One region of the Bradyrhizobium sp. CCBAU 51753 genome, then DNA from elsewhere that is predicted to be linked to it. Evidence: predicted binding sites of a transcription regulator. Region 1 holds the regulator's gene; each other region holds the start of a gene.
The links. Region 1 encodes PhoB, which activates phosphate uptake and scavenging genes when phosphate is short. Its sites were predicted from a motif close to TGTCATNNANCTGTCAT; they were not measured.
Positions count from the first base shown of each region.

Region 2: the regulator PhoB is predicted to act here: its motif matches at 4,862-4,878, upstream of XH93_RS01870 (DUF2794 domain-containing protein).
Region 3: the regulator PhoB is predicted to act here: its motif matches at 2,728-2,744, upstream of XH93_RS19390 (RNA degradosome polyphosphate kinase).

Region 1 is NZ_CP030037.1:8,655,936-8,666,166, forward strand. Features, by position in the region: gene XH93_RS39800 (Hsp33 family molecular chaperone) at 1-313, opposite strand, end outside; gene argF (ornithine carbamoyltransferase) at 427-1,353, opposite strand; gene XH93_RS39810 (aspartate aminotransferase family protein) at 1,353-2,558, opposite strand; gene XH93_RS39815 (GcrA family cell cycle regulator) at 3,044-3,556, shown strand; gene phoB (phosphate regulon transcriptional regulator PhoB) at 3,641-4,351, opposite strand; gene phoU (phosphate signaling complex protein PhoU) at 4,466-5,182, opposite strand; gene pstB (phosphate ABC transporter ATP-binding protein PstB) at 5,286-6,104, opposite strand; gene pstA (phosphate ABC transporter permease PstA) at 6,101-6,946, opposite strand; gene pstC (phosphate ABC transporter permease subunit PstC) at 6,951-7,940, opposite strand; gene pstS (phosphate ABC transporter substrate-binding protein PstS) at 8,165-9,175, opposite strand; gene XH93_RS39850 (ATP-binding protein) at 9,312-10,231, opposite strand, start outside.
Region 2 is NZ_CP030037.1:386,448-396,678, forward strand. Features, by position in the region: gene ccmA (heme ABC exporter ATP-binding protein CcmA) at 1-441, opposite strand, end outside; gene acnA (aconitate hydratase AcnA) at 683-3,403, shown strand; gene XH93_RS01865 (thioredoxin family protein) at 3,649-4,410, shown strand; gene XH93_RS01870 (DUF2794 domain-containing protein) at 4,940-5,311, shown strand; gene XH93_RS01875 (GNAT family N-acetyltransferase) at 5,419-5,961, opposite strand; gene XH93_RS01880 (Bax inhibitor-1/YccA family protein) at 6,048-6,836, opposite strand; gene XH93_RS01885 (ABC transporter permease) at 7,070-9,640, opposite strand; gene XH93_RS01890 (ABC transporter ATP-binding protein) at 9,637-10,231, opposite strand, start outside.
Region 3 is NZ_CP030037.1:4,311,086-4,321,316, forward strand. Features, by position in the region: gene ppx (exopolyphosphatase) at 1-430, opposite strand, end outside; gene XH93_RS19390 (RNA degradosome polyphosphate kinase) at 443-2,653, opposite strand; gene XH93_RS19395 (DnaA/Hda family protein) at 2,786-3,463, opposite strand; gene XH93_RS19400 (CDP-alcohol phosphatidyltransferase family protein) at 3,515-4,057, opposite strand; gene purM (phosphoribosylformylglycinamidine cyclo-ligase) at 4,218-5,303, shown strand; gene purN (phosphoribosylglycinamide formyltransferase) at 5,300-5,950, shown strand; gene XH93_RS19415 (cold-shock protein) at 6,030-6,233, opposite strand; gene rnd (ribonuclease D) at 6,566-7,714, opposite strand; gene XH93_RS19425 (acyltransferase) at 8,847-10,019, opposite strand.

The DNA of each region.
Region 1 (10,231 bases):
CCTGGAAGTCGACGATCAGCAGCGAGACCGGACCGTCAGTCCGGGTCTGCAGGATGAAGCGGCCCTCGAACTTCACGGAGGAGCCGAGCAGCGTCGTCAGCACGATCGCCTCGCCGAGCAGCTTGCCGACCGGCGGCGGATAATCGTGCTTGTGCAGGACCTCGTCGAGCGCGGGGCCGAGCCGGGTCAGCCGTCCGCGCAGATCCAGCGCGCCGACCTCGAAGGCCAGCACGGCATCGTCAACAGGAACCGCCGATGGCGCGCGGATTGGCGCCTCGGCCGTGATTTTGATGTCGGGGGATTGTGAAACCATGGCGCTCTATCTGGGGTCTCGGACCATGAAATAAAGGGGTTCACGCGAACACAGAGATCGTCGTCCCGGCCTAGTGCGCAATTGCGCACTGGGCCGGGACGACAGCGTTATTGCTACGCCACCGCGTCGAAACACCAGGCCAGAATGCCCTTTTGCGCATGCAGGCGGTTTTCCGCCTCGTCGAACACGACGGATTGCGGGCCGTCGATCACCTCGTCGGTGACCTCCTCGCCGCGATGCGCGGGCAGGCAGTGCATGAACAGTGCGTCGGGTTTCGCAAGCGACATCAGCTTGGCATTGACCTGATAGGGCCGCAGCACGTTGTGGCGGTGCTCGCCCTCCTTGTCGCCCATCGACACCCAGGTGTCGGTGACGACGCAGTCGGCGCCGCGCACCGCGGCCTCCGGGTCGGTGCCGAGTACGATCGGCGCATTCGTCGCCTTGATCCAGTCCCGCATCGGCTTCTTCGGCGCGAGCTCCGGCGGGGTCGCGACATTGAGCTGGAACTTGAAGCGCTCGGCGGCGTGCGCCCAGGAGGCCAGCACGTTGTTGTCGTCGCCGGTCCAGGCCACCGTCTTGCCCTCGATCGAGCCGCGGTTTTCCTCATAGGTCATGAGGTCGGCCATCACCTGGCAGGGATGCGAGCGCCGCGTCAGCCCGTTGATCACGGGAACGGTGGCGTGGGCGGCAAGCTCGAGCAGCGCATCGTGATTGAGGATGCGGATCATGATCGCATCGACATAGCGCGACAGCACGCGCGCGGTGTCGGCGATGGTCTCGCCGCGGCCGAGCTGCATCTCGGCACCGGTCAGCATGATGGATTCACCGCCAAGCTGGCGCATGCCGACGTCGAACGACACCCGCGTGCGGGTCGACGGGCGTTCGAAGATCATCGCCAGCGTCTTGCCCTCGAGCGGCTTCCTGGCCTTCTCGTGCGCCTTGCGCTGCGCCTTCATGGCGGCGCCGGCCGACAGCATGTTGCGCAGCTCGGCGAGCGGCAATTCGTTGATGTCGAGGAAGTGACGGACCGACTTGCTCATTACCCCGCCGCCTTCTTCGGCTGCGCCGACAGCGCAGCGCAGGCGCGCTCCAGCGCGGCGATCGAGTGGTCGATCTCGGCCTCGGTGACGATCAGCGGCGCCAGGAAGCGGACGACGTTGTCGCCGGCGCCGACGGTGAGCAGTTTTTCGTTGCGCAGCGCGGCAATGAGGTCACCCGAGGGCACCACCGCCTTGACGCCGATGAGGAGACCCTCGCCGCGCACTTCCGACAGCACGCCGGGAAAGCGGTCGACCGCGGAGGCGAGCTTCTGCTTGAGCAGCAGCGACACCTTCTGCACGTGCTCGAAGAAGCCAGGCTTGAGCATGACGTCGAGGACGGCATTGGCCGCGGCGACCGCGAGCGGATTGCCGCCGAAGGTCGAGCCGTGCGAGCCGGGCGCCATGCCCTCGGCGGCCTTGGCGCTCGCCAGCACCGCGCCGATCGGGAAGCCGCCGCCGAGCGCCTTCGCCAGCGACATCACGTCCGGCGTGACGCCGGTGCGCTTGTAGGCGAACAACTCGCCGGTTCGGCCCATGCCGGTCTGCACCTCGTCGAAGGCGAGCAGCAGGCCGTGCTCGTCGCAGAGCTGGCGCAGCGCCTTGAAGAAGGCCTGCGGCGCGCCGCGCACGCCACCCTCGCCTTGCACCGGCTCGATCAGGATGCCGGCGGTGTGCGGGCCGATCGCCTTCTTCACCGCCTCGATGTCGCCATGCGGCACCTGGTCGAAGCCGTCCATCGGCGGGCCGAAGCCTTCGAGATATTTCGCCGAGCCGGTCGCCGCGAGCGTGCCCAGCGTGCGGCCGTGGAACGCGCCTTCGAAGGTGATGATGCGGTAGCGCTCGCCATGTCCCTTGGAGAAATGGTGGTGGCGCACCAGCTTGATCACGCCCTCCATCGCCTCGGCGCCGGAATTGCAGAAGAACACGTAGTCGGCAAAGCTCTGCTCGCAGAGCCGCGCCGCCAGCGCCTCGCCGTCCGGGCTCTTGAACAGGTTCGACATGTGCCAGAGCTTGGTCGCCTGCTCCTGCAGCGCCTTGACCAGATGCGGATGGGCATGGCCGAGCGCGTTCACCGCGACGCCCGAGGTGAAGTCGAGATAGCGGTCGCCGTTGGTTGCGATCAGCCAGGCGCCCTCGCCGCGCTCGAAGCCGAGATCGATCCGGGCAAAGACGGGGAGCAGGTGCGACGTGGCGCTGTTGGTCATGGCGATCACTGACGGGTTTGAGGCCGACAATTGCCGCGCGCCTTGACGCCAGCGCAGCAACGGCCAGCTTCGGAAAACAAAAACGTGCCGCCTTGCGGGCAGCACGTGCGGGGCATTCTATGCTGCGCCCGGTCCGTGTCAATCGCCACGAAGTGGCCTTCCTGCAATGCGAAACGCATGCAATCCGGAGTATTCCGGAGCAGTGGAAAAGCCTGATTGCAAGGCTTAAATGTTGGGAACATGTGGACGCGCTGCCGCGGACTCTTGCGCCAGAGTCACGCCATATTGTAGCGTTTGGCCTGTCGGGTACGACATCTCGTGCGGCAGTACTGGACCCTCTTAGTAGCCATTTGTTCTGCGTGAACGTTCGGGCGCAACAGCACGCCCGGCGAGGGCTAAGGGATTCTGACCGCGGGGATTTTGACAGATTTGGCTCGCAGCGCCGCTCCCATCACCGGCCGGCGCACCGCGAAAGGAAGAATGCGATGACGGTATTGACCTGGTCCGACGATCGCGTCGAGCAGCTGAAGAAGCTCTGGGAGAGTGGCCTCTCCGCCAGCCAGATCGCGGCGGAACTCGGCAATGTGACGCGAAACGCCGTGATCGGCAAAGTCCATCGGCTCGGCCTGTCCGGCCGCGCCAAGGCGCCCTCCACCGCCGCGCCGCGGCAGCGCAAGGCCCGTCCCGCCCAGCACATGATGCGGGTGGCGCGCCCGGTCTCGCGCGGCAACACCGCGCTGGCGCAGGCTTTCGAGGTCGAACTCGAGCCGGATCCGATCGCCTACGACAACGTGGTGCCGATGAGCCAGCGGCTGTCGCTGCTGGAGCTGAACGAGGCCACCTGCCATTGGCCGGTCGGCGATCCCTCGAGCCCGGAATTCTTCTTCTGCGGCGGCAAGGCGCTCACCGGCCTGCCCTATTGCGCGCACCACTCGCGCGTCGCTTACCAGCCCGCCGGCGATCGCCGCCGGCCGTCGAACAAGCCGCAGCTCAAATAGGCCGACGACGAAACCAGCGACGACGTCAAAAAAGAAATCCCCGCGAAGGCGGGGATTTTTTTGTTGCAGCGGTCGGACCGGGCCTTACGGCTGCGGCTCGGCCTTGGCAAAACGGTCGTCGAGGGCGTAGCCGGCGCCGCGCACGGTGCGGATCGGATCCTGCTCGCGGCCCGGATTGAGCAGCTTGCGCAGGCGGCCGATATGCACGTCAACGGTCCGCTCGTCGATATAGATGTCGCGGCCCCAGACGCTGTCGAGCAGCTGCTCGCGGCTGAACACGCGGCCGGGATGCTCGAGGAAGAATTCGAGCAGCCGATATTCGGTCGGGCCGAGATCGATCGGGCGGCCGGAGCGCGCAACGCGGCGCTTCTCTCGGTCGAGCTCGATGTCGCCATAGGTCAGCACGGTGGCGAGCCGCTCGGGGCTGGCGCGGCGCAGCAGGCCCTTCACCCGCGCCAGGAGCTCCGGCACCGAGAACGGCTTGACGATATAATCGTCGGCGCCGGTGGCCAGCCCACGCACCCGCTCGCTCTCCTCGCCGCGCGCGGTCAGCATGATGATCGGCAGCTGCTTGGTCTCGGGACGTGCCCGCAAGCGGCGGCAGAGCTCGATGCCGGACAGGCCCGGCAGCATCCAGTCGAGCACCACGAGATCGGGAACGCGCTCCTTGAGGCGGGTGTCGGCATCGTCGCCGCGCCCGACCGTTTCGACATCGTAGCCTTCCGCGTCGAGGTTGTAGCGCAACAGCGTTGTCAGCGCTTCCTCGTCTTCGACTACCAGAATGCGTGCGCTCATCGGTCTAAGTTCTCTCTATCTTGATCCGTTGCCCAGACGCAAAACCGAAACGCTCATCGTCCTGATGAGCACGATCTTGTCGGAAAACCGGTACCCACTTTTCCGGATCGTGCTTCAGTTACCCGGCACCGTGGTCGCAAAGTTGGTCATGTCGCCCTTCGGGCGCTTGTCGGTGATTTGCTGGCCCTCGATCATGTAGAACACGGTCTCGGCGATGTTGGTGGCGTGGTCGCCGATCCGCTCGATATTCTTGGCGCAGAACATCAGGTGGATGCAGAACGAGATGTTGCGCGGATCTTCCATCATGTAGGTGAGCAGCTCGCGGAACAGCGAGGTGCAGATCGCGTCGACCTCCTCGTCGCCCTTCCAGACGTTCATCGCCGCCGGCAAATCGTGCGCGGCGTAGGCGTCGAGCACCGACTTGACCTGCGACAGCACGAGGTCGGTCATGTGCTCGAGGCCGCGGATCAGCTTCAGCGGCTGGAAATCGCTCTCCAGCGCCGCGACGCGCTTGCCCATGTTCTTGGCGAGGTCGCCGATCCGCTCGAGGTCGGTGGCCACCCGCATCGCGCTGACGATCTCGCGCAGGTCGATCGCCATCGGCTGGCGCCGCGCGATCGTCAGCACCGCGCGCTCTTCGATGACGCGCTGCAGGCTGTCGATCTCGATGTCGGCGGCGACCACGCGCTTGCCGAGCGCGACGTCGCGGCGGATCAGCGCATCGACCGACTCGGTGATCATGCGCTCGACCAGGCCGCCCATCTCGGCGACCAGGCGGGTCAACTCCTGCAGGTCGCTGTCGAATGCCTTGGCGGTATGTTCAGAAGCCATCGCTTGTCTCCTTCGATCATAATCCCAAGAGGATCACGATCTCATGCCTTCATTTCAGCCTGATCTCGGCGGGAAACCATCCCCGCTTTTTTCCGATCAGGCGTTAGCCGAACCGACCGGTGATGTAGTCCTGGGTGCGCCGATCGCTCGGCGAGGTGAAGATCTTGTTGGTGTCGTCGAACTCGATCAACTCGCCGAGATACATGAAGGCGGTCTTGTCGGAGACGCGCGCCGCCTGCTGCATGTTGTGGGTCACGATCGCGATCGTGTAGTCCTCGGACAGTTCCTGGATCAGCTCCTCGACCTTGGCGGTCGAGATCGGATCGAGCGCCGAGCACGGCTCGTCGAACAGGATCACCTCGGGCCGCACCGCCACCGTGCGCGCGATGCACAGGCGCTGCTGCTGGCCGCCGGAGAGCGACAGGCCGGAGGCGTTCAGCTTGTCCTTGACCTCGTTCCACAGCGCGCCGCCGCGCAGCGCCTTCTCGACCCGGCCGTCCATCTCCGACTTCGAGATCTTCTCGTAAAGGCGGATGCCGAAGGCGATGTTCTCATAGATCGTCATCGGGAACGGCGTCGGCTTCTGGAACACCATGCCGACCCGCGCCCGCAGCAGGTTGAGGTCGAGCTTGGCGTCGAGGATGTTGGTCTGGTCCAGCATCAGCTGGCCGACCGCGCGCTGGCCCGGATAGAGATCATACATCCGGTTGAAGATGCGCAGCAAGGTCGACTTGCCGCAGCCCGACGGGCCGATGAACGCCGTGACGCGGTTGGTGCCGAGCGTCAGGTTGATGTTCTTCAGCGCGTGGTGCTCGCCATAATAGAAGTTGAGGTTGCGCGCCGTAACCTTCGGCGCGGCTTCCGGCAGCGGCGCCTGGGGAACGTGGCCGGCGGCGGTGGTCGAAATCGAAAGCTCGGTCATTTTGCGGCCCTTTCGGCACCAAGGATACGCGCGCCGATATTCAGCGCGAGCACGGTAAAGGTGATCAGCAGTGCGCCGCTCCAGGCCAACTCTTTCCAGTAGGCGTAGGGGCTTTGCACGAAGTTGTTGATGGTCACCGGCAGGTTGGCCATCGTCTTGTTCAGGCTCAGGCTGAAGAACTGGTTCGACAGCGCGGTGAACAGCAGCGGCGCGGTCTCGCCGGCGACGCGGGCGGTCGCCAGCAGCACGCCGGTGATCAGACCCGACCGGGCGGCACGGTAGGCGATCCGCTTGATCACCAGCGAGCGCGGCAGGCCGAGCGCGCTTGCCGCCTCGCGCAGCGGATTGGGCACCAGCAGCAGCATGTCCTCGGTGGTGCGCAGCACGACCGGGATGACGATGACGGCGAGCGCGAGCGCGCCGGCGATCGCCGAGAAGCCGCGCATCGGCACCACCACCGCGCCGTAGATGAACAGGCCGATGATGATCGAGGGGGCGCTGAGCAGGATGTCGTTGATGAAGCGGATCACCGAGGTCAGCTTGTCATGCTTGCCGTATTCGGCAAGGTAGGTGCCGGCGAACAGGCCGAGCGGCGCGCCGATGCCGACCCCGATCACGGTCATGATGACCGAGCCGACGATGGCGTTGAGCAGGCCGCCTTCGGTCGAGCCGGGCGGCGGCGTGTTCTGGGTGAACAACTGCACGCTGAGGCCGGCGATGCCGTTGTAGAGCAGCGTCAGCAGGATCAGGGCCAGCCAGGTGACGCCGAACGCGGCGGCAGCGAAGCAGAGCGCGCGGATGATGATGTCGTTGCGGCGGCGGGATTTGTAGATCGGGTTCATGGCGTCACTTCCCCGCCTTGTTCTCAAGCCGCATCAGCATCAGACGCGCCGCGGCGAGCACGAAGAAGGTCAATACGAACAGCAGCAGGCCGAGCAGGATCAGGCCGGACTGATGCAGCCCGTCGCTCTCGGCGAATTCGCTGGCGATCGCCGCCGAGATCGTGGTGCCCGGCGCGAAGATCGACGATGAGATGCGGAACGAGTTGCCGATGATGAAGGTCACCGCCATGGTCTCGCCGAGCGCGCGGCCGAGCGCCAGCATGATGCCGCCGATCACGCCGACCCGGGTGTAGGGGATCACCACGTTCTTGACGACTTCCCAGGTGGTGCAGCCCATGCCGTAGGCGGCCTCCTTGAGCACCGGCGGCACGGTCTTGAACACGTCGACCGAGATCGCGGTGATGAAGGGCAGCACCATGATCGCCAGGATCAGCGCCGCATTGAACAGGCTGAGATAGGACGGCGGGCCGGCGAAGATCGCGCCCAGCACCGGCACGCCCTCGAAGATCCGGATCATGAACGGCTGGAAGGTGTTGGCGAGGAACGGGCCCAGCACGAAGAAGCCCCACATGCCGTAGATGATCGAGGGGATGCCGGCGAGCAGTTCGACCGCGATGCCGATCGGGCGGCGCAGCCACTGCGGGCACAGCTCGGTGAGGAACACCGCAATGCCGATGCCGACCGGAATAGCGATCATCATCGCGATCACCGAGGTGATCAGCGTGCCGTAGATCGGACCGAGCGCGCCGAGCACCGGCGGATCGGCCGAGGGCGCCCAGCGCTGCGTGAACAGGAAGGCGAAGCCGTATTCCCGCATCGCCGGCCAGGCGCCGACGATCAGCGACAGAATAATGCCGCCGAGGATCAGGAGGACCGAGATCGCCGAGATACGGGTGATCCAGTAGAAGGTGGCATCACCGAGCTTGAACGCACTGAGAGCCTTGGCGCGATCATACGGACCGGCAGCTTCCATCACATCGCCCTGAACAGCCATGTCTGCCACGCCTATCCCCTCTCTACTATGTGAAAGCAACGCAAACCGGTACGCCCCCGAAGCGATCTTCACCGACGCTTTTGGGCCGGGCGTCATTCCGGCTGCGCCCCGAAGGACGCGCGAGCCCAAGCTCCATGGTTTTATGGGTCGTGACGGAGCAGGCTCTTGGCACTTCAACCTGTGCCGCCGTTGGGCGGCACAGGCCTCATTCGAAACGTTGCGACTTAGCTCTTGATGTCCGCGGCCCAGGTCTTCTCGATCAGCTTGACGACCGAGTCCGGCATCGGGATGTAGTCGAGCTCTTCAGCCGCCTTGTCGCCCTTCTCGAAAGCGTACTTGAAGAACTTGAGGGCTTCCTGCGAGGCCGCCTTGTCGGTCGCATCCTTGTGCATCAGGATGAAGGTCGCCGCGGTGATCGGCCAGGAGGCATCGCCCGGCTGGTCGGTCAGGATCACGTAGTAGCCGGGAGCCTTGGCCCAGTCGGCGTTCGCGGCAGCGGCCTGGAAGGCTTCCATGGTCGGCTGCACGGTCTTGCCGGCCTTGTTGACCAGCGCGGCATAGGTCAGCTTGTTCTGCTTGGCGTAGGCGTACTCGACATAGCCGATCGCGTTCTTGGTCTGGCTGATATTGCCGGCGACGCCTTCGTTACCCTTGGCGCCAACGCCGACCGGCCATTCGACCGCGGTGCCGGAACCGACCTTGGACTTCCAGTCGGCGTTCGATTTGGAGAGATAGTCGGTGAAGTTGAAGGTGGTGCCCGAACCATCCGAGCGGCGCACGACGGTGATGGCGTCGGCCGGCAGCTTGAGCTTCGGATTGAGCTTGGCGATCGACTCGTCGTTCCACTTGGTGACCTTGCCGAGATAGATGTTGCCGAGCACTTCGCCCGACAGGACCAGCTCGCCCGGCTTGATGCCTTCGAGGTTCACGACCGGAACGATCGCGCCCATCACCATCGGCCACTGAACGAGGCCGTCCTTCTCGAGCTGCTCGGCCTTGAGCGGCGCGTCGGTGGCGCCGAAGGTCACGGTCTTGGCCTGGATCTGCTTGATGCCGGCGCCGGAGCCGATCGACTGATAGTTCAGACCGTTGCCGGTCTCCTTCTTGTAAGCGTCAGCCCACTTCGAATAGATCGGGAACGGAAACGTCGCGCCCGCGCCGGTAATATCGGCAGCGAAGGCCGACGTCGAAGCGGCGACCATGCCGGCAGCGACGATTGCTTTGATGAAATTCATGGGGTCGTCTCCATCTTGTGAGCGAAGCGCCGAATGCGCCCGATCGCGCTCACGCCGGTCCATCTAGGAGCGGTCGGTGCTGGTTTTATAAAGGTTAGATGACAGTTGGATGACAGCGCCAAGCTGCTGAAAATGCTTAGCTTTGTGTCGGTACCAGGGTCTTCGGGCGAGGAAAACAGGCGGTAAAAGTGGCGCCGTTTTTCGGCACGCTTTCGATCAGAAGCCGCCCGCGATGACGGTTAAGAATATGTTTCACCAGCGATAATCCGAGGCCTGTTCCGCCCTGGTTGCGGCTGTCGCCGACGTCCACCCGGTAGAACCGCTCGGTCAGCCGCGGCAGGTGCTCCGGGGCGATGCCTGGGCCGAAATCCCGGACCATGACCCGGATTTCGGGCGACGGGTCCCCCGACGCCGCCTGGCTGAGCGACACTATGACGCGGCCGCCCGAGGCGCCGTATTTGAGCGCGTTCTCGATCAGGTTCTCGAACAGCCGCAGCAGCTCCTCGCGGTCGCCGGCGATCGCGACCGGCGCCTCCGGCAGGTCGACATCGATCTCGACCTGGCGCTCGGCGGCCAGCGCCTCGAGCCCGTCGACCACCTGGCGGATGATCGGCACGATATCGATCGAGGCCTCGGGCCGGACATGGGCCGAGAGCTCGACCCGCGACAGCGACAGCAGGTCGTCGATCAGCCGCGCCATGCGGGTGGCCTGGGTGTGCATGATGCCGAGGAAGCGCTCGCGCGCCCGCGCGTCCTCGCGCGCCGGCCCCTGCAGCGTGTCGATGAAGCCGGACAAAGCGGCGAGCGGCGTGCGCAATTCGTGGCTCGCATTGGCGACGAAGTCGGCGCGCATTTCCTCGACCCGGCGCAGCGGCGTCAGATCGTGGAAGGTCATCAGCATGCACTTGTCGGTGCCGCCGAACTGGGTCGGCACTGGCACCGGCGTGATCACCAGTTCCATCCAGCGATCGACCGGCACGTGATCGGTGTAGGTGGCGCGGCGCGGCTCGGCAGTCGCGATCGCCTCGCGCAGCGCTGTGATAATCTCCGGCGAAC
Region 2 (10,231 bases), 850 kb from region 1:
GACCGGCCGCCGCACCGCGAGCAGGCGCGCGATCGACAGGCGGCGGCGCTGGCCGGCGGAGAGGTAGGCCGCCGGCAGATGCGCGGCGTGATCGAGCGCCACCGCGGCAAGGCATTGCTGCGTGTCCTGCGTGTCGCCGCCGAGGAAGTCGCGCCAGAACGACAGATTTTCGCGCACGCTGAGCGCCGGCTTCAGGGCGTCGCGGTGGCCGAGATAGTGCGCCTGCTCGGGCAGGCTGAGCTCGGCATCGCCGCCTTCGAGCGCGACCGATCCTTCGGCCGGGACCAGCAGCCCGGCGATGACGCGGAGCAGCGAGGTCTTGCCCACGCCGTTCGGCCCGGTGATGGCCAGCGCCTCGCCCGCGGCGGCCGACACATCCAGTCCGGAAAACACCTGCCGGCCGCCGCGCACGCATGTCAGATTTCGTCCCGAGAGCCGCATGGTTGGTCTTGTCACAGCCCTCTGAAATCTTTCGCTACCGCGTGAGAATTTTTGGGTCGCGCAACGCTGTCGCACGCTTGTCGGTGTGGCGGTGCTTCTAGAAAGGTTCTATAAGCCCGGAACTTGATGCAGCACACACAATCGGCGGCCGCAAGCCACCCCGGCCTGTCCTAGCTAGCCAGCGCGCCGCCGGTGTTTAGTTACCCTTTCCGGGTACAAACTAAAAATTGGGATCCCTCGCATGACCTCGCTCGACAGCTTCAAATGCCGCAAGACCTTGAAGGTCGGTGGCAAGACCTACGTCTATTACAGCCTGCCCACGGCAGAGAAGAACGGACTGAAGGGCATTTCGAAGCTGCCATATTCGATGAAGGTTCTGCTCGAGAACCTGCTGCGCAACGAGGACGGCCGCACCGTCAAGAAAGACGACATCGTCGCGGTGTCGAAATGGCTGAAGAAGCGCCAGCTCGAGCACGAAATCGCCTTCCGCCCGGCGCGCGTCCTGATGCAGGATTTCACCGGCGTCCCGGCCGTGGTCGATCTCGCCGCGATGCGCAACGCGATGCAGAACCTCGGCGGCGATGCCGAGAAGATCAACCCGCTGGTGCCGGTCGATCTCGTCATCGACCACTCTGTCATCGTCAACTTCTTCGGTGACAACAAGGCGTTCGGCAAGAACGTGGTCGAGGAATACAAGCAGAACCAGGAGCGCTACGAGTTCCTGAAGTGGGGCCAGAAGGCGTTCTCGAACTTCTCGGTGGTGCCGCCCGGCACCGGCATCTGCCACCAGGTCAATCTCGAATATCTCGCCCAGACGGTGTGGACCAAGAAGGAGAAGATGACGGTCGGCAAGAAGACCGGCACCTTCGAGGTCGCCTATCCGGACTCGCTGGTCGGCACCGACTCGCACACCACCATGGTCAACGGCCTCGCCGTGCTCGGCTGGGGCGTCGGCGGCATCGAGGCGGAAGCCTGCATGCTCGGCCAGCCGCTGTCGATGCTGCTGCCGGAGGTCGTCGGCTTCAAGCTCAAGGGCCAGCTCAAGGAGGGCGTCACCGCGACCGACCTCGTGCTGACCGTCACCCAGATGCTGCGCAAGCTCGGCGTGGTCGGCAAGTTCGTCGAGTTCTTCGGCCCGGGCCTCGACTATCTCTCGGTCGCGGACAAGGCGACCATCGGCAACATGGCCCCCGAATACGGCGCGACCTGCGGCTTCTTCCCGGTCGACGCCGCGACCATCGATTACCTCAAGACCTCCGGCCGCAAGGCCGATCGGGTCAAGCTGGTGCAGTCCTATGCCAAGGCGCAGGGCCTGTTCCGCACCGCCAAGTCGGCCGATCCGGTGTTCACCACCACGCTGACGCTCGACCTCGCCGACGTCGTGCCGTCGATGGCCGGACCGAAGCGCCCCGAGGGCCGCATCGCGCTGCCGGCGGTCTCGACCGGTTTCGCAACCGCGCTGGTCAACGAGTACAAGAAGCCCGACGGTGAGCAGAAGCGCTTTGCCGTCGAGGGCCGCGACTTCGATCTCGGCCATGGCGACGTCGTGATCGCGGCGATCACCTCCTGCACCAACACCTCGAATCCGAGCGTCTTGATCGGCGCCGGCCTCTTGGCCCGCAAGGCAGCCGCCAAGGGGCTGAAGGCAAAACCGTGGGTGAAGACCTCGCTGGCGCCGGGCAGCCAGGTGGTGGCGGAATATCTCGCCAATTCCGGCCTGCAGGCCGATCTCGACAAGGTCGGTTTCAATCTGGTCGGCTTCGGCTGCACCACCTGCATCGGCAATTCCGGCCCGCTGCCGGAAGACATCTCGAAATCGATCAACGAGAACGGCATCGTCGCTGCCGCCGTGCTGTCGGGTAACCGCAACTTCGAAGGCCGCGTCTCGCCCGACGTGCAGGCCAACTATCTCGCCTCGCCGCCGCTGGTGGTGGCACATGCGATCGCCGGCACCGTGACCAAGGATCTCGCGGTCGAGCCGCTCGGCATCGGCAAGGACGGCAAGCCGGTGTTCCTCAAGGACATCTGGCCGACCGCGAAGGAAATCAACGCCTTCATGAAGCGCTTCGTCACCGCGACGATCTTCAAGAAGAAATACGCCGACGTGTTCAAGGGCGACACCAACTGGCGCAAGATCAAGACCACGGAAAGCGAGACCTATCGCTGGAACATGAGCTCGACCTATGTGCAGAACCCGCCCTATTTCGAGGGCATGAAGAAGGAGCCGGCGCCGATCACCGACGTGGTCGATGCACGGATCCTCGCGATGTTCGGCGACAAGATCACCACCGACCACATCTCGCCGGCCGGTTCGATCAAGCTGACCTCGCCCGCCGGCAAGTTCCTCAGCGAGCACCAGGTGCGTCCCGCCGACTTCAACCAGTACGGCACGCGCCGCGGCAACCATGAAGTGATGATGCGCGGCACCTTCGCCAACATCCGCATCAAGAACTTCATGCTGAAGGGCGCCGACGGCAATATTCCGGAGGGCGGTCTCACCAAGCACTGGCCCGACGGCGAGCAGATGTCGATCTACGATGCTGCGATGAAGTATCAAGCCGAGGGCGTGCCGCTGGTGGTGTTCGCCGGCGCCGAATACGGCAACGGCTCGTCACGCGACTGGGCGGCCAAGGGCACGCGCCTGCTCGGCGTGCGCGCGGTGATCTGCCAGAGCTTCGAGCGCATCCACCGCTCCAACCTGGTCGGCATGGGCGTGCTTCCGCTCACCTTCCAGGACGGCGCATCGTGGTCGTCGCTCGGTCTGAAGGGCGATGAGAAGGTCACGATCCGCGGGCTGCAGGGCGATCTGAAGCCGCGCCAGACCCTGACCGCCGAAATCGTCTCCAGCGATGGCGGCAAGAAGGACGTCCCGTTGCTCTGCCGCATCGATACGCTGGACGAGCTCGATTACTACCGCAACGGCGGCATCCTGCATTATGTGTTGCGCAAACTCGCGGCTTAAGGCCCTCCGTTTGAGCATGATCTGCACGGAAAACCGCTTCGCACTTTGCGCTGACGCGGCCCTCCGGGTCCGGATCATGCTCTACGCGGATTTGTGATCGGTGGCTCACCGCTTAGTGAGTAGCGACCAAAAAGAAGGCGGCCTATGACAAAGGCCGCTTTCTGGCGTTTTGGGGCACGCAGTTTCAGGGACAGCTTCATGCTCCGTACAATTACGGATGGAAATCATCACGACTGGTTCGCAGTATGACAGCGATGATGGCCTATAATCGCATATCGCAATGGTCCAGCGCCCTCGGTATCTGCGCAATCATCGCGATCATCCGCCCCGCTCACGCCGACCCGCGTGCCGTCGTCGAACTCTTCACCTCGCAGGGCTGCTCGTCCTGTCCGCCCGCGGACAAGGTCATCGGTGAGCTCGCGAAGGATCCCAACGTCATCGCGCTGAGCATGCCGATCGATTATTGGGACTATCTCGGCTGGAAGGACACGCTGGCCGATTCCCGTTTCAGCGCGCGTCAGAAGGCCTATTCGCACATGCGCGGCGATCGCGACGTCTACACGCCGCAGGCGGTGATCAACGGCTCCGCGCATGTGATCGGCAGCGACCGCGACAGCATCGAGAGCGCGATCAAGGCCACCGACAACAGCGCCGGCGTGATGTCGGTGCCGGTGACGCTGACGTTGAGCGGCAAGCAGATCAACGTTTCGGTGGCCGCGGCCAAGTCGCCGACGGCGGCGCGCGGCGAGGTCTGGATCTGCTCGATCTCGAAGTCGGTGCCGATCTCGATTGCGCGCGGCGAGAATCGCGGCCGCGAGATCACCTACCACAATGTGGTGCGCAATCTCCTGAAGGTCGGTGACTGGAACGGTTCGTCCGGAAGCTGGACCGTCCCGCTGGAGAACATCACGCGCGACGGCGTCGACGCCGCGGCGGTCTATATCCAGGACGGCAATCGTGAGAAGCCGGGCCCGATGCTCGGCGCGGCGATCACGTCGCTTCGCTAACCGTTAGCACGCAATCGTCGTCAACGGCGTCGTGCAATGCGCGACGTCCGTCGAGCGTCCTTCCAGACATCTTTTGCAACGAAGGTGGTCCGCGCCTTGCGCGTGACGCGATCACGCCGCGTCGAGCAGTCCCCCAAAAACAAAAAGGACCAACTTTCGTTGGCCCAGTGTTGGGATTAACTCCCCTGCGAACAGGCCCGATCCCGACGGCCCCGGGGGGCTGGGGGCTGAGGAATCCGGAACCGAAAGGACCGGGCCAACGCAGGATTTTCTTTTCGCAAGGCAGCAGGGCGGGCGATTGGCGGAAGTGGGGCAGCAATATGATTCCGCTAACGTTCCCGTGAGTCCTTCAGAGATAAGGGATTTTCGGGACAATCGGTCGCGCTCGAAGTGGTTAAGGTTCGGTTGCCTCGCGAATGGGCCCTTGCGGCGCTCTGCGCTTAGCGCAATCATGTCAGCCTCGTGACGATCCCGAGCAGCGGGGACCGGTTTGGGGTGTGATCGTCGCCGAGATGACAGGAGGCGCTCGATGAGTTTGATCTCGGAGGACACTGATCCGAGCGGGAGCCGCGCCGTGGCGCGTCCCGCCGCGGCGGCCCCTCAGTCCAACCGTGTGACGTTCAATCGACTTGAACTCAATCGCATTCTCAATCTCTATGGCCGCATGGTCGCCGACGGTGAGTGGCGCGACTATGCGATCGACTTCCTCAAGGACCGCGCGGTGTTCTCGGTGTTTCGCCGCGCGTCGGAAGTGCCGATCTACCGCATCGAGAAGGATCCGCGCCTCGCGCGCAAGCAGGGCATGTACAGCGTGATTTCGGCGACCGGCCTGATCCTGCGCCGCGGTCATGAACTCGAACGCGTCCTGCTCGTGATCGACCGCAAGCTGGCGCTGGTGTGACCACGCTGCCGTAGCCTGGATGAAGCGCAGCGCAATCCGGGGATTCATCATCCGCGGAGAGTGCGGTCCCGGATTGCGCTGCGCTCCATCCAGGCTACTGATCTTGTCTAATCCGCCGGCACCGTTTCCGCGCCTTCGCCGAGCGCGCGCTGCATCATCACGGTGTCGAGCCAGCGGCCGAACTTCAGGCCGACGCTGGGATGGGTTCCGATCATCTGGAAGCCGCATCGGCGGTGCAGCCCGATCGAGCCCGCATTGGCGGAATCGCCGATCACCGCAATCATCTGCCGGAAGCCGGCGGCCTCGCAGTCGGCGATCAGCCGTTCCATCAACCTGAGACCGATGCCGCGGCGATGGACGGCAGGATCCAGATAGACCGAGTTCTCGACCGTGAAGCGGTAGGCCGGACGCGGCCGGTAGGGGCCGGCATAGGCGTAGCCGGCGACGCGGCCGTCAAGCACGGCGACGAGATAGGGGAAGCCGCCGTCCGCCAGCGCCCGGTAGCGGCGCGTCATCTCGGTGAGGTCGGGCGGGATCAGCTCGAAGGTCGCGGTGCCGAAGCGCACCGCCTGCTCGTAGATCGCCGTGACGGCAGCAAGGTCAGCCTCGGTGGCGGGCCTGATTTCAGAATTGGACTTAAGCTCGGGCATGGCGCGACACTATTTTTGCCGCGCGCAAAAGAAAAGCCCCGGCCGCGAGGCCGGGGCTTAACTCGATTGGCTCTGGCTCGCGCGGCTTAGTCGCGCTGGCCGAGCAGCTGCAGCAGCAGCGTGAACAGGTTGATGAAGTTCAGGTAGAGCGAGAGTGCGCCGGTGATCGCCGCACGCTCTGCCATCACACCGCCCTGCGAGGCGTAGCCGTAGATGTAGTCGTTCTTCAGCCGCTGGGTGTCCCAGGCGGTGAGACCGGCGAACACCAGCACGCCGACAACAGACACGATGAACTGCAGCGCCGTGCTCGCCAGGAACAGGTTGACCAGGCTCGCGATGATGATGCCGATCAGGCCCATGAACAGGAACGAGCCCATGCCGCTCATGTCACGCTTGGTGGTGTAGCCGTAGAGGCTGAGCGCACCGAACGTCGCCGCGGTGATGAAGAATACGCGCACGATCGAGGTGTGCGTATAGATCAGGAAGATCGACGACAGCGACAGGCCCATCAGCGCCGAGAACACCCAGAACAGGAGCTGGGCGGTCGCCGGCTGCAGGCGGTTGATGCCGGCCGAGATGACGAACACCATCACCAGAGGGGCGAGGATGAACAGCCACTTCAGCGGGCTCACGAACATCGCGTAGCCGAACTGCGTCAGCGGCACCTTGCCGAAGTGCGCGACGGCCGAAGCCGGATCCGCCACCGCGGCCATGTAGACGCCGAGCGCGGCGAGGCCAGTGATGGCGAGGCCGATGCTCATGTAGTTGTAGATGCGCAGCATGTAGGCGCGCAGACCGGCGTCGACGGCCACAGTGTCAATGCGTCCGGCGGCCCGGCCGAATGGAGAAGTGTAATTGCGGTCTAGGTCCGACATGGTCGAATTCCCGTGGTTGGTCCCGGTGGAGCGCAAGGGATTTGCGGCGCCGGTGTAAATCTATCCCAGATGGCGTGACTTGAGGAACATTAATTCCGCGTCATCATAGCGGCCATCCGACCCGCTTGGTATGTGGGAAATTAGCACAGCCGACGCAAGCTTCCACGCGCGGCTGAATGTCGCTCTGACCCGGCGCATATAGGCAAAAGCGGCGTTAACGCCGCTACATAATGTCACAAATTGCGCAGCACCGAGGCCGGCTTCTGGTTCAGCGCCAGCAGTGTTCCGGCCAGTCCTAACCCGACCGTGACGATGAGGGCGGCGACCACGACCAGCGCGGCGCTGCCGGCCTGCCAGATGAAGCTCAGCGTCATCAGCCGCGTCACGATCATCCAGGCCGCAACCGAGCCCGCGATCACGCCGAACACGGCGGTTGCAAGGCCGATCATCAGGTACTCCAGCGCATAGGCGCCGAGCAGCCGGACCCGCGTGGCGCCGAGCGTCTTGAGGATCACGGCGTCGTAGACGCGGTGGCGGTGACCGGCGGCGAGCGCGCCGCCGAGCACCAGGATCGCCGAGATCAGCGTAACCGCGCTGGCGCCGCGAATCGCCAGCACGAGGTTGCTGACGACACTGCCGACCGTTTCCAGCGCCTCGCGGACCCGCACGCTCGTCACCATCGGGAAGGCATCGGCGACCTGCTTAATGATGCGCGCGTCATCGGCGGCGGTCGGATTCACCTCGGTCAGGGTCGCGACATGGCTGTGCGGCGCGCCCTTGAAGGCGTTCGGCGAGAACACCAGCACGAAATTGATGCCGAGTCCCTGCCAGTCGATGTTGCGCAGATTGGCGATCTTCGCCGGAACGTCGCGGCCGAGCACGTTGACGACGATCTCGTCGCCGATCTTCAGGGAAAGGCCGTCGGCGATCTTCTTCTCCATCGAGACCAGCGGCGGCCCGCTATAGTCCGGTCCCCACCATTCGCCCTCGACTATCTTGGAGCCCTTCGGAACCTCACCGGTATAGGTCAGGCCGCGGTCGCTCTGCAGCACCCATTCCGAATCGACGGATGGCTTGAGCTGGTCGGCCTTGACGCCGCGGGCGGCGACGATGCGCCCGCGCAGCATCGGCACGTCCTCGACGGTCGCGTCAGGGGCGATCTGCTTCAGATAGGCGCCGAAGTGATCGGCTTCGGTGGAGGGGATGTCGATGAAGAAGAACGACGGCGCCCGCTCCGGCAGCGCGGCGAGGAACTGGCGGCGCAGATTGCCGTCAATCTGGGTGATGGTGACGAGCACGGCGAGCCCGAGCCCCAGCGAGAGCACGACCGACGGCGTCAGCGCGCCCGGCCGGTGGATGTTGGCGATCGCCAGCCGCAGCATGGTCATGCGGCTGCGCGGCACCCGCCGCGCCACCGCCATCAAGAGTTCGGCGATCCCGCGCAACAGCAGGAACACCGCGATCGAGGAGGCGACGAACACCGAGGCGACCCGCTTGTCGTAGGCGAGCCCGATCGCCACCCCAATCAGCAGCACGATCACCACGGCCATCAGCGTGAGATAGCTCCAGCGCGGCCGGTGCCATTCGCTGGTGATGGTCTCGCGGAACAGCGCCGCCACCGGCACGTCGTGGACGCGGCCGAGCGGCCACAATCCAAAGGCCAGCGCGGTGAGCTGGCCGTAGATGAAGGACAGCGCAAGCTCGTCGGGGTGCACCGTCGGCACCACCGGCAGCGGCAGCACCTTGCCGAACAGGCCGACGACGACGAACGGCAGCGCGGCGCCGAGCGCGAGCCCGATCACCGAGCCGATGCCGGCCAGCACCACGACCTGGGTGAGGTAGATCGTGAAGACGTCGCGCCCGGTGGCGCCGAGTGCCTTGAAGGAGGCGATGACGTCGTGGCGGCGGTCGATATGGCTTTTCACCGCGTTGGCGACGCCGACGCCGCCGACCAGGAGCGCGGCGAGGCCGACCAGGGTCAGGAACTGGGTGAAGCGGTTGATGGTGCGTTCGAGCTGCGGCGAGGCGTTGCTGCGGCTGCGGACTTCCCAGCCGGCCTGCGGTGCCGCGCTGCGCGCGCCGTCGATCAGCGCCGTGGTCGCGCGTTCGTCATTGGCACCGTCGGGCAGCTTCACCCGATAGATCCAGCGCACCAGGCTGCCCGGCTGCAGCAGGTCGGTGGCGCGCAGGCTGGCTTCGCTGACCAGGAAGCGCGGGCCGAGGCCGACGCCGCTGGCGAGCTTGTCCGGCTCCGACACCACGACGCTGCGGATCTGATAGGTCGCGCTGCCGATGCTGACGCGGTCGCCGAGCTTCAGATCGAGCCGCGCCAGCAAGGTCGAGTCGACGGCGGCGCCATAGGCGCCGTCGCGCTCGGCGAGCAGATCGGCAAGCGGCATCTTCGGCTCGAGCGTCAGCTCGCCGAGCATCGGATAGTTGCTGTCGACCGCCTTGAGCTCGACCAGCGCGAGCTTGCCGTCGCCGCTGCGGGTCATCGCGCGCAGCGTGGCCGCGACCGAGACCTCGCCGCGGGTGCGCAGATAGGCGACCTCCTCGGGCTTGGCCTCGCGCTGGATCAGCGAGAAGGCGACGTCGCCGCCGAGCAGGGTGCGGCCTTCCCGCGACAGGCCGTCGCCGAGGCTCGCGGCGACCGAGCCGACGCCGGCGATCGCCATCACGCCGAGCGCGATGCAGGCGATGAACACGTAGAAGCCGCGCAGGCCGCCGCGCAATTCGCGCAGCGCGTAACGGAAGGCAAGCGACGACGCGCGGCTCTGCACCGCGACTTCGGACGCGATGCTCATGTCGCGGATGATCCGTCGATGCGGCCGGAGCGCAGCCGCACCACGCGATCGCAGCGCTGCGCGAGCGCGAGATCGTGCGTCACCAGCACCAGCGTCATGCCGCGTTCGGCGTGCTTGGTGAACAGCAAATCGACGATCTGCCTGCCGGTCGATTCGTCGAGATTTCCGGTCGGCTCGTCGGCGACCAAGATCGCGGGATCGGGCGCCAGCGCGCGCGCGATCGCCACGCGCTGCTGCTCGCCGCCGGAGAGCTGTGTCGGATAATGATGCAGCCGCTCGCCGAGGCCGACCGATTGCAGCTCCTGCGCGGCACGCTCCGCGGCATCCGCGTTGCCGGCGAGCTCGAGCGGCACCGCGACGTTCTCCAGCGCCGTCATGGTCGGGATCAGATGGAACGACTGGAAGACGATGCCGACCTGGCGGCCGCGGAAACGCGCCAGCGCATCTTCATCGAGGGCATTGAACGAGGTGCCGCTCACGACCACCTCTCCGCTGTCAGGACGTTCCAGCCCCGCCATCACCATCAGCAAGGTCGACTTGCCCGAACCTGACGGACCGATCAGGCCGATGGCCTCACCCGCTGCCACACGA
Region 3 (10,231 bases), 4.3 Mb from region 1:
CGCCGCCGAGATCGCCGACGATGCCGTTGGGATTGTGCACGCCCGAGACGACGCCGAGCGCGGACAGCTTCGCTTCACGCGGGCCTGAGAGGATCTCGATCTTGGCGCCGCAGATGCGCTCGGCCTTGGCGATGAAGTCCGGACCGTTCTTGGCGTCGCGGCAGGCCGCGGTCGCGATCGCGAAGACGCGGCCGACCTGCTGGATCCTGCACAGCGCGCGAAACCGGCGCAGCGCGGTGAGCGCCTTGTTGACGGCGTCGGTCGCGAGCAGGCCGGTGGTCTGCACCTCGCGGCCGAGCCCACACAGCGCCTTCTCGTTGAAGATTGTGATGAGGTTGCGCGACATCGTCTCGTAAACGACGAGACGAACCGAGTTCGAACCGATATCGATGACAGCGACGCTGGAAGCGCGCTTCCGCGGCCGCTTCACCGTAAAGCCCCCTTAAGACGATGGCTGATGCTGCTGCCGCTCGTTGCGACGCGTGAGCCGGCGTGGCGAAGATTCCTTGAGAGACTTACCACGGCCGGACAGACTCGGATTTGTCATGAAATAGTTGTGCAGGTTGAAAGGCTCTTCGCCTTTCGCGGCCTTCATACGCGTAGACGACCCATCCGGCAACAATTGCCAGCTCTGCTCATTGTCCTTCAGATTCGCGACCATGATCTGTTCGAGAACCTGCTGATGCACCGTGGGATTTTGCAGCGGACAGAGCACCTCGACGCGGCGGTCCAGGTTCCGCGGCATCATGTCGGCGGACGAGATATACACAGCAGCTTTGGTGCTCGGCAGGCCTTGCCCCATGCCGAAGCAATAGATTCGGCCATGTTCCAGGAACCGGCCGATCACCGATTTGACGCGGATGTTCTCCGACAATCCGGGCAGGCCGGGCCGCAGGCAGCAGATGCCGCGCACCACGAGCTCGATCGAGACGCCGGCCTGTGACGCTCCATAAAGTGCGTCGATGATGTCGGGGTCGACCAGCGCGTTCATCTTCATCCAGACCGCGCCCGGGCGGCCGTTGCGTACATGAACGGCCTCGTCATGGATGTGCTCGATGATGCGCTTGCGCAGCGTCAGCGGCGACACCGCCATCTTCTCGATGTCGCTCGGCTCGGCATAGCCCGTGATGTAGTTGAACACCCGCACGGTATCGCGGCCGATGATCGGATCCGACGTGAAGTAGGACAGGTCAGTGTAGATGCGCGCGGTGACCGGATGATAGTTGCCGGTGCCCGTGTGTACGTAGGTGGTGAGATTGCCGCCCTCGCGGCGCACCACCATCGACAGTTTGGCGTGGGTCTTCAGCTCGATGAAGCCGTAGACCACCTGGACGCCGGCGCGCTCGAGGTCGCGCGCCCAGCGGATGTTGGCTTCCTCGTCGAAGCGCGCCTTCAGTTCGATCAGCGCGGTCACCGACTTGCCGGCCTCGGCGGCCTCGGCCAGCGCGCGCACGATCGGCGAGTTGTTCGAGGTGCGATACAGCGTCTGCTTGATCGCGACGACGTCGGGGTCGCGCGCCGCCTGCTGCAGGAACTGGACGACGACGTCGAAGGATTCATAGGGGTGATGGACCACGAGGTCCTTCTGGCGGATCGCCGCGAAGATGTCGCCGCCATGGTCGCGGACGCGCTCGGGATGGCGCGGCACATAGGGCGGGAATTCGAGGTCGGGGCGATCGAGCCGGGTGAGCTGCGACAGCTCGTTCATGGCGAGCACGCCGTCGACCAGAAACACCTCGTCATCCGCTGCCGACAGCGCGTGCTGCACGAAGATGCGCAGCTCCTCCGGCATCTTGGCCTCGATCTCGAGCCGGATCACCGATCCGCGGCGGCGGCGCTTGAGCGCGGTCTCGAACAGGCGGACGAGGTCTTCGGCCTCTTCCTCGATCTCCAGTTCGGAGTCTCTGATGATGCGGAACGCGCCCTGGCCCTTGACGGTGTAGCCGGGGAACAGACGGCCGATGAACAGGCCGGTCGCCTGTTCCAGCGTGATCAGCCGCACCGGCGCGCCGTCCTTCGACGAGGGCAGGCGGATGAAGCGGTCGATCTTGCCGGGCATGCGGATCAAGGCATTCATCGCCTTGCCGTCGGAGATCCGCGCCAGCTGCAGCGCCACGGTGAAGCCGAGGTTCGGGATGAACGGGAACGGATGCGCCGGGTCGATTGCCAGCGGCGTCAGCAGCGGGAAAATGCTGTGGAGGAAGTGATCCTCGATCCAGCCGCGCTCGGATTTTGTCACATCGCGCCCGTCGACCAGCTGGATGCCGACGTCGGACAGGATGGCGCGCAGGTCGCTCCAGATCGCCTGCTGGTCGGAGGCGAGCTGCGACACGGTCTTGTTGATCATCACCAGCTGCTCGGCCGGCAGCAGGCCGTCCGGGCTGCGCTCGGCGATGCCCTCGCGGACCTGCGCCTTGATGCCGGCGACGCGGACCATGAAGAACTCGTCGAGGTTGTTGGCCGAAATCGACAGGAAGCGGACGCGCTCCAGCACGGGATGGCCCTGGTTGACCGATTCCTCGAGCACCCGGCGATTGAAGTGGAGCCATGAGAGCTCGCGATTGATGAACCGCTCGGGGCTGGTCGCGATCGCGGGGAGGGCGGGAGCTTCCGCCTCTTTCTCTTTGATTTCAGTAGCTTGTGCCGAGTCCATCAAGTGTTGGTCCAATTCGAGGAGGGCGGCCTGGGCGGTCTATCCGAGGGCCACGCAAACCATGTGATATTGCGATGACGTTTCGATGACATTCATGTTCCCACCGCTTCCGCCGTCAAGCCGGTCAGGTGGTCACGCATCCCGCAACAGCTCCGCCGCCAGCGCCCGTGTGACCGGCCGGCCGAGCCGCAGCGCCTCGGTGTCGAGCAACTCGACCGCCTGCCGGACGGCGACATAGGAACGCTCGATCCGGCTGGTCAGATAGCTGACAATCGACTCGTCCACGCTCATCTGGCGGTCGGCGCAGAATTTTAGGATCAGGCCGCGGAACAGCAGGTCGTCGGGCGGCAGCAGCGTCACCGTCGGCACCGCGCGAAGCCGCGACCTCAAGTCGCGCAGCTCGATCTCGAACGCCGACGGCGGAACACGCGCCGTGATCAGCACGAAGGCATCGTCCTGGCGCGCGAGGTTCAGAAGATGAAACATCGCGCGCTCGTCGAAATCCGCCGGCCGCAGGTCCTCGACCACCAGCGCGCCGGTAGCAAGCGCGGTCGGCACCGCCTCCGCCGTCAGCGCATGCGCCGCGGTCGACCGCGCACCGGCATGCTCGGACCAGATCGCGGCGAGGTGGCTCTTGCCGGAGCCTTCCGGCCCGACCAGCAGCATGATGCGGTTCGGCCAGTCCGGCCAGCCATCGATCAGCGCCAGCGCCGCTTCGTTGGCCGGGCCTTCGAGGAAATCGTCGCGGGTCAGCTTTTCCTCGTGCGGCAGCGCCAGGGCCAGTTGACGAGGTTGAACGCTGCCTGCCACGCAAGTCTCCAAAACGCTTTGTCTGAGCATCGATCTTGTCAGATCGTCACTCTACCGGGCTTCGATCGTGCCCATGTGCCGCACCCACTCGACGAGATAGAGGGACACCGAAACCAAAGTAAAGATCGTGACCAGCGCCATCAGGATCAGATCGTAGGGATACGGCTGAAAGCCGAAGCCGAGCGAGGCCAGCACCAGCGCCGCGAACGCGACCTGCGCCACCGTGTTCAGCTTCGACACCATCAGCGGCTTCATCTCGACCGGCTTGTCGAACAACCATGACACTATCACGGCAGACACGATCATGATGTCGCGCGACACCACCAGGATCACGATCCAGCGCGGCACCGCGCCCCAGATCCCGAGTGCGATGTAGATCGACACCAGCAGCGCCTTGTCGGCGAGCGGGTCGAGTAGGGCGCCGAGCTCGCTCGTCATGTTGAAGCGCTTGGCGAGGAAACCATCGACCGCGTCGGAGACGCCGGCGATCACGAAGATCGCGAACGCAATCTCCATCTGGCTGGACACGATGGCCCAGACGATGATCGGCACCAGGATGATGCGGCCGAGGGTGATGATATTCGGAATACTCAAGTTGGGACGTTTCCCGGCTAGAATCCTGATTTTACTCGATATCCGGCTCTTTTCAGCAGCGGCCGCGTGTTATCTACATAGTATCGCGGCACTGGCGCCGCGAGCCATTGCGCGGGGCCGGAATTCCTCGTAACCAGCCCCCCATCATCTGGAATTGGGCATGACCGAGCGCAAAAACGGGCTCACTTACGCGGATTCGGGCGTCGACATCGACGCCGGCAACCGCCTTGTCGATCTGATCAAGCCGATGGTGCGGGCGACCGCACGCCCCGGCGCGGACGCCGAGATCGGCGGCTTCGGCGGGCTGTTCGACCTCAAGGCCGCCGGCTTCAAGGATCCGGTCCTGGTGGCGGCGACCGACGGCGTCGGCACCAAGCTCAAGATCGCGATCGAGACCGGCATTCACAGCGGTATCGGCATCGACCTCGTCGCAATGTCGGTCAACGACCTTGTCGTTCAGGGCGCGGAACCGCTGTTCTTCCTCGACTATTTCGCCTGCGGCAAGCTGCATCCGGAAGCGACCGCCGCCATCGTCGCAGGGATTGCCGAAGGCTGCCGCGAATCGGGCTGCGCGCTGATCGGCGGCGAGACCGCCGAGATGCCCGGCCTCTACAAGGATGGCGACTACGACCTCGGCGGCTTTGCGGTCGGCGCCGCCGAGCGCGGCACGCTGCTGCCGAGCGGCGACATCGCGGCGGGCGATGCCGTGATTGGCCTGGCGTCGTCCGGCGTGCACTCCAACGGCTATTCGCTGGTGCGCAAGATCGTCGAGCAGTCCGGCCTCGGCTACGACGCGCCGGCGCCGTTCGCGCCGGTGATGACGCTCGGCGCGGCGCTGCTGACGCCGACCCGGCTCTATGTGAAATCCTGCCTGCGCGCGATCCGCGAGACCGGCGCGGTGAAGGGGCTTGCCCACATCACCGGCGGCGGCTTCACCGACAACATCCCGCGCGTGCTGCCCAAGCATCTCGGCGTCGGCATCGATCTGGCCCGGCTGCCGGTGCTGCCGGTGTTCAAATGGCTGGCCGAGCAGGGCGGCATCGCCGAGCTCGAGCTGCTGCGCACGTTCAACTGCGGCATCGGCATGATCGCGATCGTCAAGCCTGAGGCGGTGGAACAGGTCATCGAGGTCTTCACCGAAGCCGGCGAGACCGCGACCTTGCTCGGCGAGGTGATCGAGGCCAAGGGGGCGCACACCGGCGAGCATCGCGTGGTCTATAACGGCCATCTCGACCTCTCCGCATGAAGCGCCGGGTCGCCATCCTGATCTCCGGCCGCGGCTCCAACATGGCCGCGCTGATCGAGGCTGCGAAGGCTGAGGATTTTCCCGCCGAGATCGTGGTCGTGATCTCCAACCGCGCCGATGCCGCCGGGCTGGAGCGGGCGGCCGCAAACGGCATCCCGACCGCAATCATCGAGAGCAAGCCGTTCGGCAAGGATCGCGCCGGCTTCGAGGCGATGATGCAGCGGGTGCTGGACGAGAAGCAGGTCGAGCTGATTTGCCTCGGCGGCTTCATGCGGCTGTTCACCGCGGAGTTTGCCCGGCGCTGGTACGGCAAGATGCTCAACATCCACCCCTCGCTGCTGCCCTGCTTCCCCGGCCTCGACCCGCACGGCCAGGCGTTGCGCGCCGGCGTCAAACTGTCCGGGGCGACCGTGCATTTCGTGATCCCGGAGACCGACGCGGGACCGATCGTGATGCAGGGGGCGGTGACCGTGGCCGACGACGACACGCCCGAGACGCTCGCGGCGCGCGTCATCAAGATCGAGCATCGCATCTACCCGGAGGCGCTGCGGCTGCTGGCGAGCGGCCGGCTGAAGCTTGACGGCGATCTCTGCAGGACGCTCGGCAGCGGCGCGACCGACGCCACGCTGATCGCGCCGGCGCCTTGAGCCGCACATCAGCAAAGCCCCCGGGGGGTGATGCGGCCGGGGGAGGCGTCAGGACGATCAGCGCGGATCGCCCCGGCGTTCAGTTCACCTTGAGATTTTCCGCCGACGTCTTGCCGCGGTTCTCGACCAGCTCGTACTCGACGGTCTGGTTTTCGTTGAGCGTCGAGAGCCCGGCGCGCTCGACTGCCGAAATGTGGACGAACACGTCCTTGTCTCCCGCTGCCGGCTTGATGAACCCGTAGCCCTTGGTGGCGTTGAACCACTTGACGGTACCCTTCGGCATCGTCTCTCTCCCACGCTAGACATAAAAAAGACGCGGCCACGTTTTGCACGTGCCACGCCACAAACGGGCTTCCGGGTGTCTGTTCAGGTGCCGAGTCTTCAACTGCGAAGTCTTCAAGTCCGAAGTTCTCAACGTCGCGAAACGCACGGTCGAACCGCCGCAATCCGATTGCGACGGGATTGCAACATGAAAATTGCCAGTTCGCAAGCCGCTGGTTCGTAGGCCGCTGGTTGGTAAGCCTTGCGCCGGCCGTGCATGTTTCGCAGGACGCAACCGCGGCCCGATCCTGCCGAACCGTCCCGCGCGACGCTCGGCCACTGGCCGACATGGCGCTAGCCCCGGTCGACCCGAACCACGCGGCCCTTGTCGATCGCCAGCGCCAGCTGGCCGTGCTTCAGCTTGAGCGCGGCCTCGCCGAACAATTCGCGGCGCCAGCCGTGCAGGGCGCCGACATCGGCCTGGTCGCTGGCCGCGATCTGCTCGAGATCGTCGACGGTCGCGATCACCTTGCTTGCGACGCCGTGGCGCTCCGAGGTCATGCGCAGCAGCACCTTCAAGAGCTCGACGGTCGCCGCACCATTGGCATTGTTGCGCGGCTTCTCCAGCTTCGGCAGCGAGGCCTGATCGCGCGCCAGCCCGCGCTGCACGGCGGCGATGATGTCGGTGCCCCATTTGGAGCGCTCAAAGCCTTTCGGCAGCGAGCGCAGATTGCCGAGCTTGTCCAGCGAGGTCGGCGCGTGGGTGGCGATATCGCCGACCGCGTCGTCCTTGAGCACGCGCGAGCGTGGCACGTCGCGGCTCTGCGCTTCCTGCTCGCGCCAGGCCGCGACCTCGATCAGGACGGCGAGCTCGCGCGGCTTGCGCACCCGGGTCTTGAGCCGCTCCCAGGCGCGTTCGGGGTGGAAGTCGTAGGTCTTCGGCGAGGTCAGAACCTCCATCTCCTCGCTGACCCAGTCGCTGCGGCCGCGCTTCTTCAGATCGGCGTCGAGCGCGGCGAACACTTCGCGCAGATGGGTGACGTCGGAGACGGCATACACGATCTGCTCTTCGGTCAGCGGGCGGCGCGACCAGTCGGTGAAGCGGTGAGTCTTGTCGGGCCGGTGCCCGGTGACGCGATCGACCAGCGCGTCGTAGGCGATGCTGTCGCCATAGCCGAGCACCATGGCGGCGACCTGGGTGTCGAAGATCGGATGCGGAATGGTGCCGGAGAGATGCCAGACGATCTCGATGTCCTGCCGCGCGGCGTGAAACACCTTCAGCACGGCTTCGTCCGACATCAGTTCGAAGAACGGCTTGAGGTCGATGCCGGGCGCCAGCGCGTCGACCACGACGGCCTCGTCCGCGCTCGCCATCTGCACGACGCAAAGCAGCGGGTAGTAGGTCGTCTCCCGCAGGAACTCGGTATCGACTGTGATGACCTTGTGTCGGGCGAGCCGGCCGCAGGCGGCCGCAAGTTCGGAGGTAGTGGTAATCAGATCCATGAAGTGTCCATGACGCTCAACACACGCGTTCTGCCGAAAGGGCAGCTATGTCAAGGGTCTTGCTGGGATTTTGGCCCTGCACAAGGTGAGGGCAGGGGATTTTCGCCGGGATCGAGAGGGATTCAAGGGAAATTTGGCCTCATATGGCATCTCAAACAGCTAGCTCGATGTCATCACCCGTGCATGCGGGTGATCCAGTATTCCAGAGACAGTGGTGATTGAGCCGAGAGGCCGCGGCGTACTGGATCGCCCGGTCGAGCCGGGCGATGACAGTGGTGGGTGGGGCGCAGTTTTGCCATCTCGCGACATGAATTGTCCGAGTCTTGCTGTTCGATTCGCCCTCGCTTGAGCAGAGGGCGCAGGGAAAGCCGGGTGCCGATTGCACCCATGGGCCCGGTGCAACAAAAAAGCACCGGGGTAGGACCACAGGTGTAACCGGAAACAACCCGGCTTTCCCTGCGCGATGGGTTACGGCTTATACGTGCTCTCCCCGGCGAGACTGGGCTTTTTTGTCACCGCTTTCGCAAAAACGCTTTCGCGTTTTGCGAGAGGACACCTGCCACTAGGGCGTCAGGCCTGCACGACTTCGCCGTCCGCCTCGCATGCTGTCGTCACTGACATACGAAACGTCCACCGCATCTCACCGCAACACTATGACGATGGCCAGCGCCCCTCGATCGGGTGAGACGGGCGGACCATACATCTGACTTGCCCTTCCGAAAAAGCGAAATATTTTTGCCGTGGGGACTTGACCTACCCCTAGTGGCAAATCAGTGCCCGGTGCTCCGTAGCTTGCATGCGCAGCTCGGCGCAGGCCTTGGTCAAAGCATTCCGCCGGACAGAATTGAGAGCACAGAAACAACAAATCCGTCCGGGCCCGAACGGCTTTGCGCAGGAGGCGGACAGTGCAATGTCCGTTGGGACTCCTGGCGGAGGGAATCGTAGGTGCGGAATGCACCTGGAGGCATCCCCCAAACGGGCTATCACTGCAGTGAAACTGGACACATGTGAGTTGCAAAGCGCGATGTTGTCATCGCGCTTCCTGATGGTAACGCTGACAACGCGGCGCATCACGTTGTGCCGCGGGGCACCGCTAACCACGGTGTCTGACGACCAAAGTGTAGAACTAACCTCAGCGCCTTCCCGCGCTGGGGTCTTTTCTATTTTGCAGCGAGACGCCGCCAATCGAGGCGTCCTGCAGCGCAAGCTGTGCCCCGGCGTGAATACGCGATGGCCAGCCGAGCCGCGATGCCAGCATCGTCAGCCGATCCTTGGTCCAGCTATGCGCGGGCCGTTCGAGCACGCGCCAGACGAACCACGCCAGCCACACCACGCCTATGATCACGGCCGTGGTCGACAGGATGCCCGGCTGGCCTGAGGTTGCCGCGAGCAGGATCGTGTAGCCTAGCTGCAGGTGCAGCAGATAGAGCGGATAGGTGATGCCGCCCGCCGCCAGCACCACGCGCGCCGGCAACGGCAGCGATCTGATGCGCGTCGCCAAAAATACCATGCCGAGCGAGACGATGCAGATGGCGACGACGATGCCGGCATCGAAGCTGCCATGGGTGTGGACACCGAGCCGCTCGATCTTGTGCACTGCCTGGAACGCCGCCGTTCCCATCGCCAGCGACATCAGGCCGTAGAGCCGCGCGTCGCGCCGTCCCCGGTAGTGCTCGTAGATCAGCAGACCCACGGCGAAGAAGCCGCTGTCGTCGGCCATGAACAGTTTTTCGAAGATCGGCGCGTCGATCGTCAGCTCGTTGGCGAAGGTGATCGCGATCCACGCCACGATGATGGCGTCGATCCGTTGCGGGAAGATGCGCAAGGCAAGCAATGCCGTGACCCAGACATAGAACATCACCTCGATCACCAGCGACCAGTACGCGTCGTCCATGTAGGGCTGCCCGAGCGCGGGTGCGGCGATGAACAGGTTGGCGAACCATTGACGCCACGTCACATCGAAATGGGCGCCACCAAGCGCCAGCGTGGTCGCGAAGGTGAGCGTCATGCAGATCACGAAGGTCGGATAGATCCGGCTGAAGCGGGCGATCGCAAAACCGACCGGCGTCCGGCCTTCGGCCGAGTAGGCGATGACGAAGCCGCTGATCGCGAAAAACACCGGCACGCCGAGGAAGCCATACTGCGCGACCGGCGCCAGCAACGGCATCGCGACCTGCGGCACGCCATGCGCCGCGGGACCCCAGAAGCCGTAGTGATAGAGGATGACGGCGCCGACGGCCGCCACCCGCATCAGGTCCAGTGCCGGGACCCTGGTGGTGTCCGGCTGCGCTTTGGTGTCCGGCATCGGCGCGGCTCCAGTAAATCAGCCGGCACCTTGAGACTGCGGAGTAAAGGCGCGCTTAAGGACGCCGTCGGCGAGAAAGGCGGATTACGGTTGCGCCAATCCCTGCAAATCCTACTCGTAGCGCGCGTGCTTGGAGGGCCGGCGCGCCGCCGGCATGGCCAGCACGATCAGGCAAAGCGCAATCATCGCCATTCCAACGAATTCGAATGCAA